Regions from separate parts of the Porticoccus litoralis genome, predicted to be linked through region 2. Evidence: predicted binding sites of a transcription regulator. Region 2 holds the regulator's gene; each other region holds the start of a gene.
The links. Region 2 encodes FNR, which switches genes on or off when oxygen is low (the NO sensors DNR and NnrR bind a similar motif). Its sites were predicted from a motif close to TTGATNNNNATCAA; they were not measured.
Positions count from the first base shown of each region.

Region 1: the regulator FNR is predicted to act here: its motif matches at 1,574-1,587, upstream of phbB (acetoacetyl-CoA reductase).
Region 3: the regulator FNR is predicted to act here: its motif matches at 1,438-1,451, upstream of Q8A57_RS08485 (ATPase, T2SS/T4P/T4SS family).

Region 1 is NZ_JAUUUU010000001.1:563,664-566,946, reverse strand. Features, by position in the region: gene Q8A57_RS02855 (thiolase C-terminal domain-containing protein) at 33-1,298, shown strand; gene phbB (acetoacetyl-CoA reductase) at 1,643-2,365, shown strand; gene Q8A57_RS02845 (sigma-54-dependent Fis family transcriptional regulator) at 2,493-3,283, opposite strand, start outside.
Region 2 is NZ_JAUUUU010000001.1:95,637-98,919, forward strand. Features, by position in the region: gene msrA (peptide-methionine (S)-S-oxide reductase MsrA) at 1-236, shown strand, start outside; gene Q8A57_RS00460 (hypothetical protein) at 402-1,556, shown strand; gene fnr (fumarate/nitrate reduction transcriptional regulator Fnr) at 1,641-2,354, shown strand; gene Q8A57_RS00470 (OmpW/AlkL family protein) at 2,411-3,106, opposite strand; gene Q8A57_RS00475 (DUF4399 domain-containing protein) at 3,216-3,283, opposite strand, start outside.
Region 3 is NZ_JAUUUU010000004.1:55,039-58,321, reverse strand. Features, by position in the region: gene Q8A57_RS08495 (thymidine phosphorylase family protein) at 1-393, shown strand, start outside; gene Q8A57_RS08490 (ribose-phosphate diphosphokinase) at 390-1,295, shown strand; gene Q8A57_RS08485 (ATPase, T2SS/T4P/T4SS family) at 1,513-3,283, shown strand, end outside.

The sequences.
Region 1 (3,283 bases), 470 kb from region 2:
TTTCAACGTTTAATCAATACGAGGGTTATGCCGTGAAGGTCAGTATTGTGGGTGCCTATAACACCCAGTTTGGTGCTTTTGTAAAGCGCGATCGTGAGACTGGAGAGATCGAAGATCTCAAATCTTTTTATGAATTGCTGGAAGAAGCCGGAGCTGGCGCTATTGCTGATGCAGGGCTTGAGGCAAAGGATATTGACGCAATTTGGGTCGGTTCCTGCTCGCCCTCCATGTTCGTCAATCAGGAGCATGTTGGCCCCCTGGCGTTGGAGATTGATCCACAGGGGCTGCTGTTAAAACCAACTACCCGCACCGAAGGTGCCTGTGCGACTTCCTCGCTGGCCATCTATAACGCGGCCTATGCCGTAGCCTCAGGCCGTTTTAAAAACGTATTGGCTATCGGTGTTGAAAAGATGAATACACTGGATACGGCTGGGGTAACTCATGCTTTGGCCTGTTGCTCTTACTGGCCTGATGAAGGTGCCAAGGGCATGACTTTTCCGGGGCTGTTTGCCGAATTGGGTAAAGCCTATCAAGCCAATAATGAGCTGACGGATGAGCAGTTGCGCATCATGCTGGCCCATGTTTCGGCGCTGAACTATCGCAATGGTATTCAAAACCCGCTGGCCCATTTCGGCCCGGGCAGTATCCCGGACAGGAATCAGTTGGTGACGGCAGAGGCTATTCTCAATTTGCCGGAGTCAGGTAAAGGCAGCAACCCTATGATTGCTCCACCTCTGCGTTTGCATGATTGCTCTCTGATCACTGATGGCGCCGCAGCAGTTGTGTTGACTTCCACTGATAATGCGAAAGCCAATTTCAAACATGCCGTAGAGCTGTCTGGTATTGGTCATGTGACTGATCGTATGACGCTTTCAGCCAGGGCGGGGCGCTTGCATGAGTTGCAGGCTACACGTCACGCTGTGAAGCTGGCGTTGGAAGAAGCGGGAGCTGGTGTTAACGATATTGACCTGGCAGAAGTACATGATTGTTTCACGGTCAACCAGATTCTCTGTACGGAAGCCATTGGCTTGTCAGCCCCCGGGCGCGCCGGCTATGACTTCATGGCTGGAAAATATGACCCTGATGGTGACTGTCCGATCAACCTGTCTGGCGGGCTGAAATCCAAAGGTCACCCGGTTGGTGCAACAGGTGCCTCCATGCATGCCTTGGCATACAAGCAACTGATAGGTGAGCCTATCGGTGTTGCTCACAAAGGAAACCCCGAAGTCGCCATGACTGTGAATATAGGTGGTTCCGGTGTTACCAACTGTGTCACGGTAATGCGCCGTATGCAGTGATGGGTTTTACCCCCCTGTCGGAATGCCATGGCAATGGCCGTGGTGTTCCGGCAGCCTTTCTCCTTTCTCCTTTCTCCTTTCTCCTTTCTCCTTTCTCCTTTCTACCGAAAGTTGGATTTGTGTTTGTATTTTGTTTTCTGCTGGTTTATTAATTGTCTAATAGCCCTTATAGATGATGTATGTTCGCTAAAAGTCGCATTCATTTAATCGAAAATCATTTCTATTCTATAAGTCTTGGCAGTAGTGGTGCGGTCTGCCTATAAAAAATTCACTGCTTGATCAGTGTCAGTAGTTAAAGATGTAAAAAGAGTTATTTTGCAGTCCCATAAAGCAGGAGATGTAGCATGTCTAAAGTGGCATTAGTAACTGGGGGAACAAGAGGTATTGGTGAATCAATTGCTGTCGAGTTGAAAGAAGCCGGTTATGAAACGGTATCCAACTACGGTGGTAACGATGAGCGTGCCCGGGAATTTTCAGAGCGAACGGGAATTCCTGTTTATAAGTTTGACGTGTCGGACTTTGATGCATGTCAGGAAGGAATTGCGCAGATTGAACGTGATGCTGGTCCTGTATCGGTGTTGGTTAACAATGCGGGTATTACCCGTGACCGCACCATGCACAAGATGACCCATGAAATGTGGCAGGCAGTTCTGGATACCAACCTGGGCTCTTGCTTCAATATGTGTCGTGGTGTGATTGATGGTATGAGGGAGCGCAAGTTCGGACGAATTGTTAACGTTGGCTCCCTCAATGGTCAGGCTGGTCAATACGGACAGGTCAACTATGCAGCTGCAAAGTCGGGCATTCACGGTTTTACAAAAGCCCTGGCTTTGGAAAGTGCTGCGTATGGTGTGACCGTTAACGCGGTAGCTCCAGGCTACGTTGATACCGATATGGTGAGAAATGTTCCTGCGGATGTTCTGGAGAAAATTGTTGCCAGAATACCGGTGGGTCGTTTGGGGACAGCCCATGATATTGCTCGGGGCATTCTATTCCTGGTGTCGGATGAGGGCGGATTTATTACGGGTTCAACCCTGTCAATAAATGGTGGCCAACATATGTACTAAGGCCTTGTTGGGGTGACCGGAATGCAGCAGTTCTGGTCGGCAGCAGGTATGTAGGTAAACACTTGAAGCTACAAAAAACCCCCTCGAATTAGGGGGTTTTGCTTAAGGCCAACTGCTAGAGAGCTTGTTACGGTTTCTTGATCCCGTATTTTTTCATCTTTTGATATAGGGTGCTTTTGGCAATGCCGAGGTGCTTTGCAGCTTGCGTCATATTGCCACTCGATTGCTTGACCGCAGCCTCAATGGTGTTTTTCTCAACCACGTCAAGATTGCCTTGGGGTATGCTGGCTGGGCCAGCGGCAAACTCTGAATGAATGCTGACTTCTCCTGGGCGATAGCCATCCGGCAAGTCATCGATGGTGAGCGTCTCGCTCTGGGACATAAAACACATACACTCAACGACATTCACCAGTTCGCGAATGTTGCCTGGCCATTCCCTGGTTTTGAGGGCATTTAGCAGGGCGGGAGAAAAACGTTTAGCGGTAATTTGGTCTGGGTTCTCTTTGTTTAAGCGGTCCAGCACCGACTGGGCGATGCCTTCAATGTCCTCTTTTCTGCCAGATAGCGGGTCAAGGCTGATGGTCACCGTAGAGAGGCGGAAATAGAGGTCCTTGCGAAACAGTCCCTCATTTACAGCAGCCTTAAGATCTCGGTTTGTGGCGGCAATAAGTCGGAAGTCAACGGGAATGGGTTTGACATCCCCGACTCGGTAGATTTTTTTCTCTTGCAGGACGCGAAGAAAAACAGGTTGTATTTCCAAGGGCATTTCACCTATCTCATCAAGAAATAGAGTGCCCCCATTAGCAGCCTCTATTTTGCCGATCAGGCCGCCCTTTTTCGCCCCCGTAAATGCGCCCTCTACATGACCGAATAGTTCGCTGTTTAGAATGTCTTTGGAGAAGGAGCTGCAGTTCAGGT
Region 2 (3,283 bases):
CGCAAGAAAAGGCCGCAAGAGCATCCAAACAGGCACTGACCGATAGCTACCTGTTCAACAAGGACATCGTTACCCGAATACTACCCGTGAAAACGTTTTTCCCTGCGGAAAGTTACCATCAGGATTACTACATGAAGAACCCGCTGAAATACCACTACTACAGGAATGGCTGTGGTCGCGATGTTCGTCTTAAGCAATTATGGAAAGGAGCAACGCTTCCATTTTCATCCAATTAATGACGCTTTGCCTATTTCCCTGAAGACAGGCTTGTATAAAAAACTGGCACCTGCCGAATTAGCCAGGGCTGAAATTCCACACCGGTTTGACGCATATCAACTGTCAATCCGCGAGCTGGGGTTAGTGTTACCCAATCCCCGCAGAAACATCACGGGCAAGGGAACATGTACAGCAATGAAAACTCAACTGGCGCCTTCCACGCTCACTCGCCAATGGAAGCAGAGGTATTTAAGCCATTGCTTACCTGCGCCCAAGGAAAGTTGTTTGATGACCACCCCTTTGCCAGCCCTATTGCCCTGAATCTATTTTTCCCCAATGAGCCCTATCCTGACTATGTCGACTTGCTCACTCGTGAGATTGGTTTTTACGCAAAACATTTCCAGCATCGACGTCTGACAAAAATATGGTTTCGCGGCAAACCGCTGTTGACCATGAAAGCTGGCGAACTAGCCGAACTGGCTTTTTATACTCACCAGCTTTTTTCCAGAGAGCCAGGCGGCTCAGAAGAATATGGGTTTGAGTGCCAGCCAAGCGATATTACTCCGGGCAATCTTGCCTTGATGAAGGGTCTGCGTTTCAACCATCTGACCTTTTCCCTGAATACATCCCTGCCACCCAAAAAGCAGAAAATCTCACAGATTCTGTCACTCATCGATGAATATGATTTCCAGGAGTGTCGTTACCGAATCGATATCGCAAATACTGACCCGGATACTCTCATCTGCTGGCTCGATACGCTGATAACCCATCTTCCACGCATGATTGAAATACAGGGCCTCGATGAGATGGACGGTTCTGTAACACTGGCATCACTTGCAGATCATTTCAGTGTTCAGGGATATCACCTATTGGGGGACCGTTTTTTTGTTCCTGCTGATCACATGCTGTTATCGCTTAAGAAACAATCAGACCTGCAATATACACCTTGGGGTTTATGCCAACGTCAATTGGGCGACTGGCTGGGTGTCGGGGTTGATGCTTTAGGAAAACTGGGTAGTGGTTATTATCAGAACCACTTGTCATCACACCAATACCGCGATGCCATTCGCAACAATCAGCTCCCCATCAGTTTCAGCGCCTCCTACGCTGAAGGCCATGAAAAGACCCTAGCTTGGAAACTGGTTGACCAGCTCCTTTGCTATCACTGTCTGCCCGAACAATCCATCACGGCTACAGCCAGGATTTCTGAAAACATCCACGAGGTAATAGCAAAAGCGGAGAAACTGGCTTGGTTAAACCGGCATAAAAATGCCCTGATACTGGCGGAAAACGGCCTGAACCATCTGACACAATTCTGCCAGGAACTACAGAGCCTCTGAGACAACCCCTCAAACTTTCATCCAGATGACCTATAGGGTAATCAGCTATATAATCCCTGGCTAATACCACACGTGATCATTTCCATGGATGCAAAGTGCCCACACAATAGTGAAGTAAATTGTGGCGATTGCCGCATGAATGCTCTCTGTTTGCCATTAGCCCTTCAAGCAAAGGAAGTAGAGCGCCTCGATGAAATTGTTCAGCGCGGCCGTCCACTTCAACGCGACAATCACATATACAGGGCTGGCGAAGAGTTCCGCTCTGTTTATGCAGTGCGCAGCGGCTCTATCAAAAGCTATACCGTTAGCAATGATGGTGTTGAACAAGTCACCGGCTTCCATCTTCCTGGTGAAATTTTCGGTATGGACGGCATCGGTCAAAATCGCTATACCAACTCTGCCACCGCCATGGAAACATCATCTGTCTGTGAGATTCCCTTTAATCGGCTGCAAGAGTTGAGTATCGCCATTCCTACCCTGCAACGACATTTTTTCCAACTAATGAGCATGGAAATCACCAACGACCAGCACCTGATCACCCTGCTCAGCAAAAACAGCGCCGAAGAGCGTGTGGCAACGCTGTTGATTAGTATTTCCAACCGCAATCTGCGTCGCAAGCTATCCCCTACACGCTTCCGTCTCCCTATGTCGCGAGCGGACATCGGTAACTACCTTGGCCTGACCGTCGAAACGGTTAGCCGGGTGTTTGGCCGTTTCCAGAAACAGGACATGCTACTGGTGGACAAGAAAGAAATTGAAGTACTTGATCTGGAAAAACTGAGGCAGCTTGCCAACTGAATACTTCAACAAAAAAGCCGGGCATCTGCCCGGCTTTTTTTGTCTACAAGACTGACTTAAAATTTGTAACCAACACCAATCATATAAACCCAAGGATCGATATCCACCTCGGTCTTAACTACACCAGCAGCAGTATCGATTTTGGCATCAGTATCGATATCAAGATACCAAACACTGGCGTTAATCAACCAATGTTCATTAATCATATAATCCATACCTGCTTGGAAAGCTAACCCCCAGGAAGCATCCAATTCCATGCTTCCGTGGCCCAAAAGAGTTTCGAGTTCACTATCCACTTCTTCATCAAAGAAATTGGTGTAGTTGATACCGGCACCGATGTAGGGCTGGAATTTAGAATCAGACGCCATCGGGAAGTACTGCAGGGTCAATGTTGGTGGCAGGTGCTTAGTTGAGCCCGCATCCACTTTGCCGGCACCTATGCCTGTGAGGTCAGCTTTGATGTCGTGCTCAAAGGGGGTAGCCGCCAAGAGGCCAAGACCCAAATGATCGGTAAGCATATAAGTGAAGGTAATACCCAGCTGAGTATCATCATCAACTTCAACCTCTGTGCCAGGTAATGTTGCACCGTCAAGCTTGAGAGCATCGCTATCATCATTTGGATCAACGTTAGCTGCACCAGCACGCACAATAAAATCGCCCGGCTCATAAGCCATGGCCGCTGTTGCTCCCATCAACAAAGAGCCCGCCAAAACTGTATTAATGGCCAGTGATAATACTTTTTGCTTTTTCATTTACTTTCTCCCGTGGGGTAACACCTAAAACATGGGAGTAGTAAATCAGCTTGGGTACTTACCGAACTTGATCTGGATTAAGTAAATGAGGCCACCCAATTGAGCTAGATCAATTGACAGTGATTGTCACCAGTTCCGACAACACTGGGGGGTTGTGGGGGATATGGTGATGGTCTC
Region 3 (3,283 bases), on a different contig from region 2:
GATATGGCCTTGGGGAATGGCCTGCAGGACTGCCTGAAACAGGCACAACAACTGCTGGAAAATGGTGAGGCATGGAAACAGTTCCAGCGAATCGTCCGCGCCCAAGGCTGGAGCAAGGTTCTGCCGACAGCTCACTACCAGCACGACGAACCGGCAGACCGCAGTGGTGTGGTCACTGCCATCGACAACCGGCGCCTGGCCCGGCTGGCAAAATTGGCGGGCGCACCCTTTCATCCAGCCGCCGGACTGCGACTGGCTGTCAATGTCGGCAGTGAAGTTCAAGCCGGTCAACCGCTGTTCACACTTCTAAGTGAAAGTAAGGGGCAACGGGATTACGCCATGGAGTTCTATCACGATAATGGCCCCATCTTTACCATCGATGAAACATCATGAGCCACTCATCCATCACCTCGCCCATTCTGTTTTCCCTGGATCAGCACCCCCTGATGCCACCCTTGTGCGACCGGCTACAGGGCTTGATCGGCTGCCTGGACACCCGCCAGTTCCCAGATGGTGAAACTTACCTGCGTGTAACCACGGAAGTGGCCGGAAAGGACTGCATCGTAGTCGCTAATCTGGCACATCCCAACGACAAGTTCCTGCCATTGATCTTTCTTTTAAATACCCTGAAAGAGTTGGGGGCACGCTCCGTAGGGTTGGTGGCCCCCTACCTTTGCTATATGCGGCAGGATCGCCGCTTTAACGACGGAGAGGCCCTCACCTCCCGAACCTTCGCAGAGATATTGTCCCGACATATGGACTGGTTGGTCACAGTGGACCCGCACCTGCATCGCTATCACAACCTCGAGGCGATCTACACAGTGCCGTGCCAGCGGGTCGAAGGCGCTCACGCCCTGGCCGACTGGTTACGTCACCAGCAGCAATGCTTGCTGGTTGGTCCTGATGCCGAAAGTGAACAGTGGGTCGCCCAGGTGGCCACAGATAGTGGACATCCCTATGTGATCGGAGCAAAGCAACGGCATGGCGACCGAGATGTCGAGATACAGCTGCCCGACCTCAGCCCCTACCTGGGATTAACTGCGGTCATCATCGACGATGTCATATCCAGCGGGCAGACCATTCTGCAATGCCTCGCAGCCCTGCAGCAGGGTGGTATAAAGCGTGTGGATTGCGCAGCGGTACACGGCATTTTTGCCGACAGGGTGGACAGCACATTGCTGCAAGCTGGACTAAAGAAGTTGGTGACCTGCAATACCATCCCGCATGTCACAAACCGGATTAATGTGGCTCCCCTGCTATACCCCGCCATCAAGTCCCGCCTTGAGGCCTGTTAAGAAGATGGAGGAGAGACACCATTGCGTATCAACGAAACTCTCCCAACCGAGCTGTCAGGTGTTACTTAGTCCAACCCATAACAAGCATTGATAAACAATACTGACTCAGCAGGCTTGAACCTCTCACTAAAAACCCGTTTGATTGAGCCAGAGCAAGTCGAGTGGGGATGACTCATACCTACACTAAAAGAATTAAGGGCAAAACGACCGTAGCCGGATGAAAATACACAGCAGCCAAACAAACACCCAACCCAGCCACCGCATTGATCCTCGATTGCAGTCCGCTTTCGACAACACTAACCGGCAGCACTTTATTCGCTGTGAAGACCAACAGCTCGTCGCCGGGCACAGTATTCCTTCCGAAAAAGCCCTCCGACAGATGTTGGGCATCCTGTCGTTTCCCGTTAACCCCAAAATCCTTCATGTCGGTGCAGGATTAGGTTATGCCTGTGCGGTGTTATCAAAAATCGCCACCCAGGTGATTGGCATGGAAAAAGACCCCGAGATTGCCGATATCGCCAAAGTGAGACTCGAGCAACTCCACCTCGACAATGTCAGCATTATCAACGGCGATGGCCAGGAAGGCGCGGCAGAGTTTGCACCCTTCGATATTATCGTGGTGACCACACCCAAAATTACCAAGCTCACCACCCTGCTCGACCAACTGGCTCCAGGCGGTCAACTGGTCTGTGTAGAACATACGGCATCGATACTCCTAAGGCTGGTGATCTATACTCTGGATGAACACGGTCAGGTAACGCGCTGTGAGCACGGCAGTATTAATTTTTCTCAAAAAGATGAGCAAAGCCTGATTGAACTTGGCATCGTCAACAAAGACATTCTCAACAGGGCACGGGATCGGGCCAAGGCCAACAAAACGCTAATCATTGACGAGGTACGGGAGCTCGCCAATCTCGATGACATCGCCCTCTACCGCTCCATGGCCAAGCGCTACAACCTGGAGCTGGCCAATGTGGATATTCTCCTGCGACGCCTTGACCCGAAAATATTCAACAGCTTCTCACAGGCATTTCTGGATCATCACCGGCTGATTCCACTGTATACGGATCACGGCACCCTGAGGGTTGCAACCAGTGATCCTGAGGCCTCACTGGAAGAAATCCAACGGGTGTTTCCCCGCCATAAACTGGAAAAGTTACTGGTAACACCAACGGATTTCCGCCGCCTCTGGTCGGCCACGGACCTCTGTGTCCAGGCACACACATCAAGCCTGCCCGCCTATGAAGAAAAAGCCCTGAGCGACGCTGATCAGGATCTGCTAGGCAAATACAAACCCGAAGTCGGCGCACACCTGGTCTCACTGTTTGAGGCGCTACTGCTGGATGCCGTGGCCGAACGGGCCAGCGACCTGCATATCGAGCAATACCAGAAACACGTGCGCATCCGCCTGCGGGTGGATGGGGAGCTGCACGACCTGCCTCACTACGATATCAGCCCTGCGGAACTGCGCGGACTCGTCAACGTCATCAAACTACGGGCAGAGCTAAACATTGCCGAGCGCCGACTACCCCAGGGTGGCCGTTCGCGGTTGCGGGTTGGGGATTCGCTGTTCGATCTGCGGATTCAGGTTCAGCCCTCACTGCACGCCGAACACGTTGTCATTCGGCTGTTGCCACAGAATTCCAACCTGATCAGTATCGACAAACTCGGTCTCTCTTCCCAAGTGGCCAGTCACTACAAACGCCTGCTGCGAAACCCAGCCGGTCTGGTACTCGTTGTAGGGCCTACCGGTTCGGGCAAAAGCACCACGTTGTATGCCGGTCTGCAACTGCTGGCTGACGATGGCTCACGTAAAGTCATCACCGTCGAGGACCCGATTGAGTATTCCATCAACAACATTCAGCAAACCCGTGTGCGGCCGGAAATCGGCTTCAAGTTTGCCGATGCCATGCGGTCTTTTGTGCGCCAGGACCCCGATGTCATCCTGGTGGGAGAAATCCGCGACCACGAAACGGCCACCGAAGCCA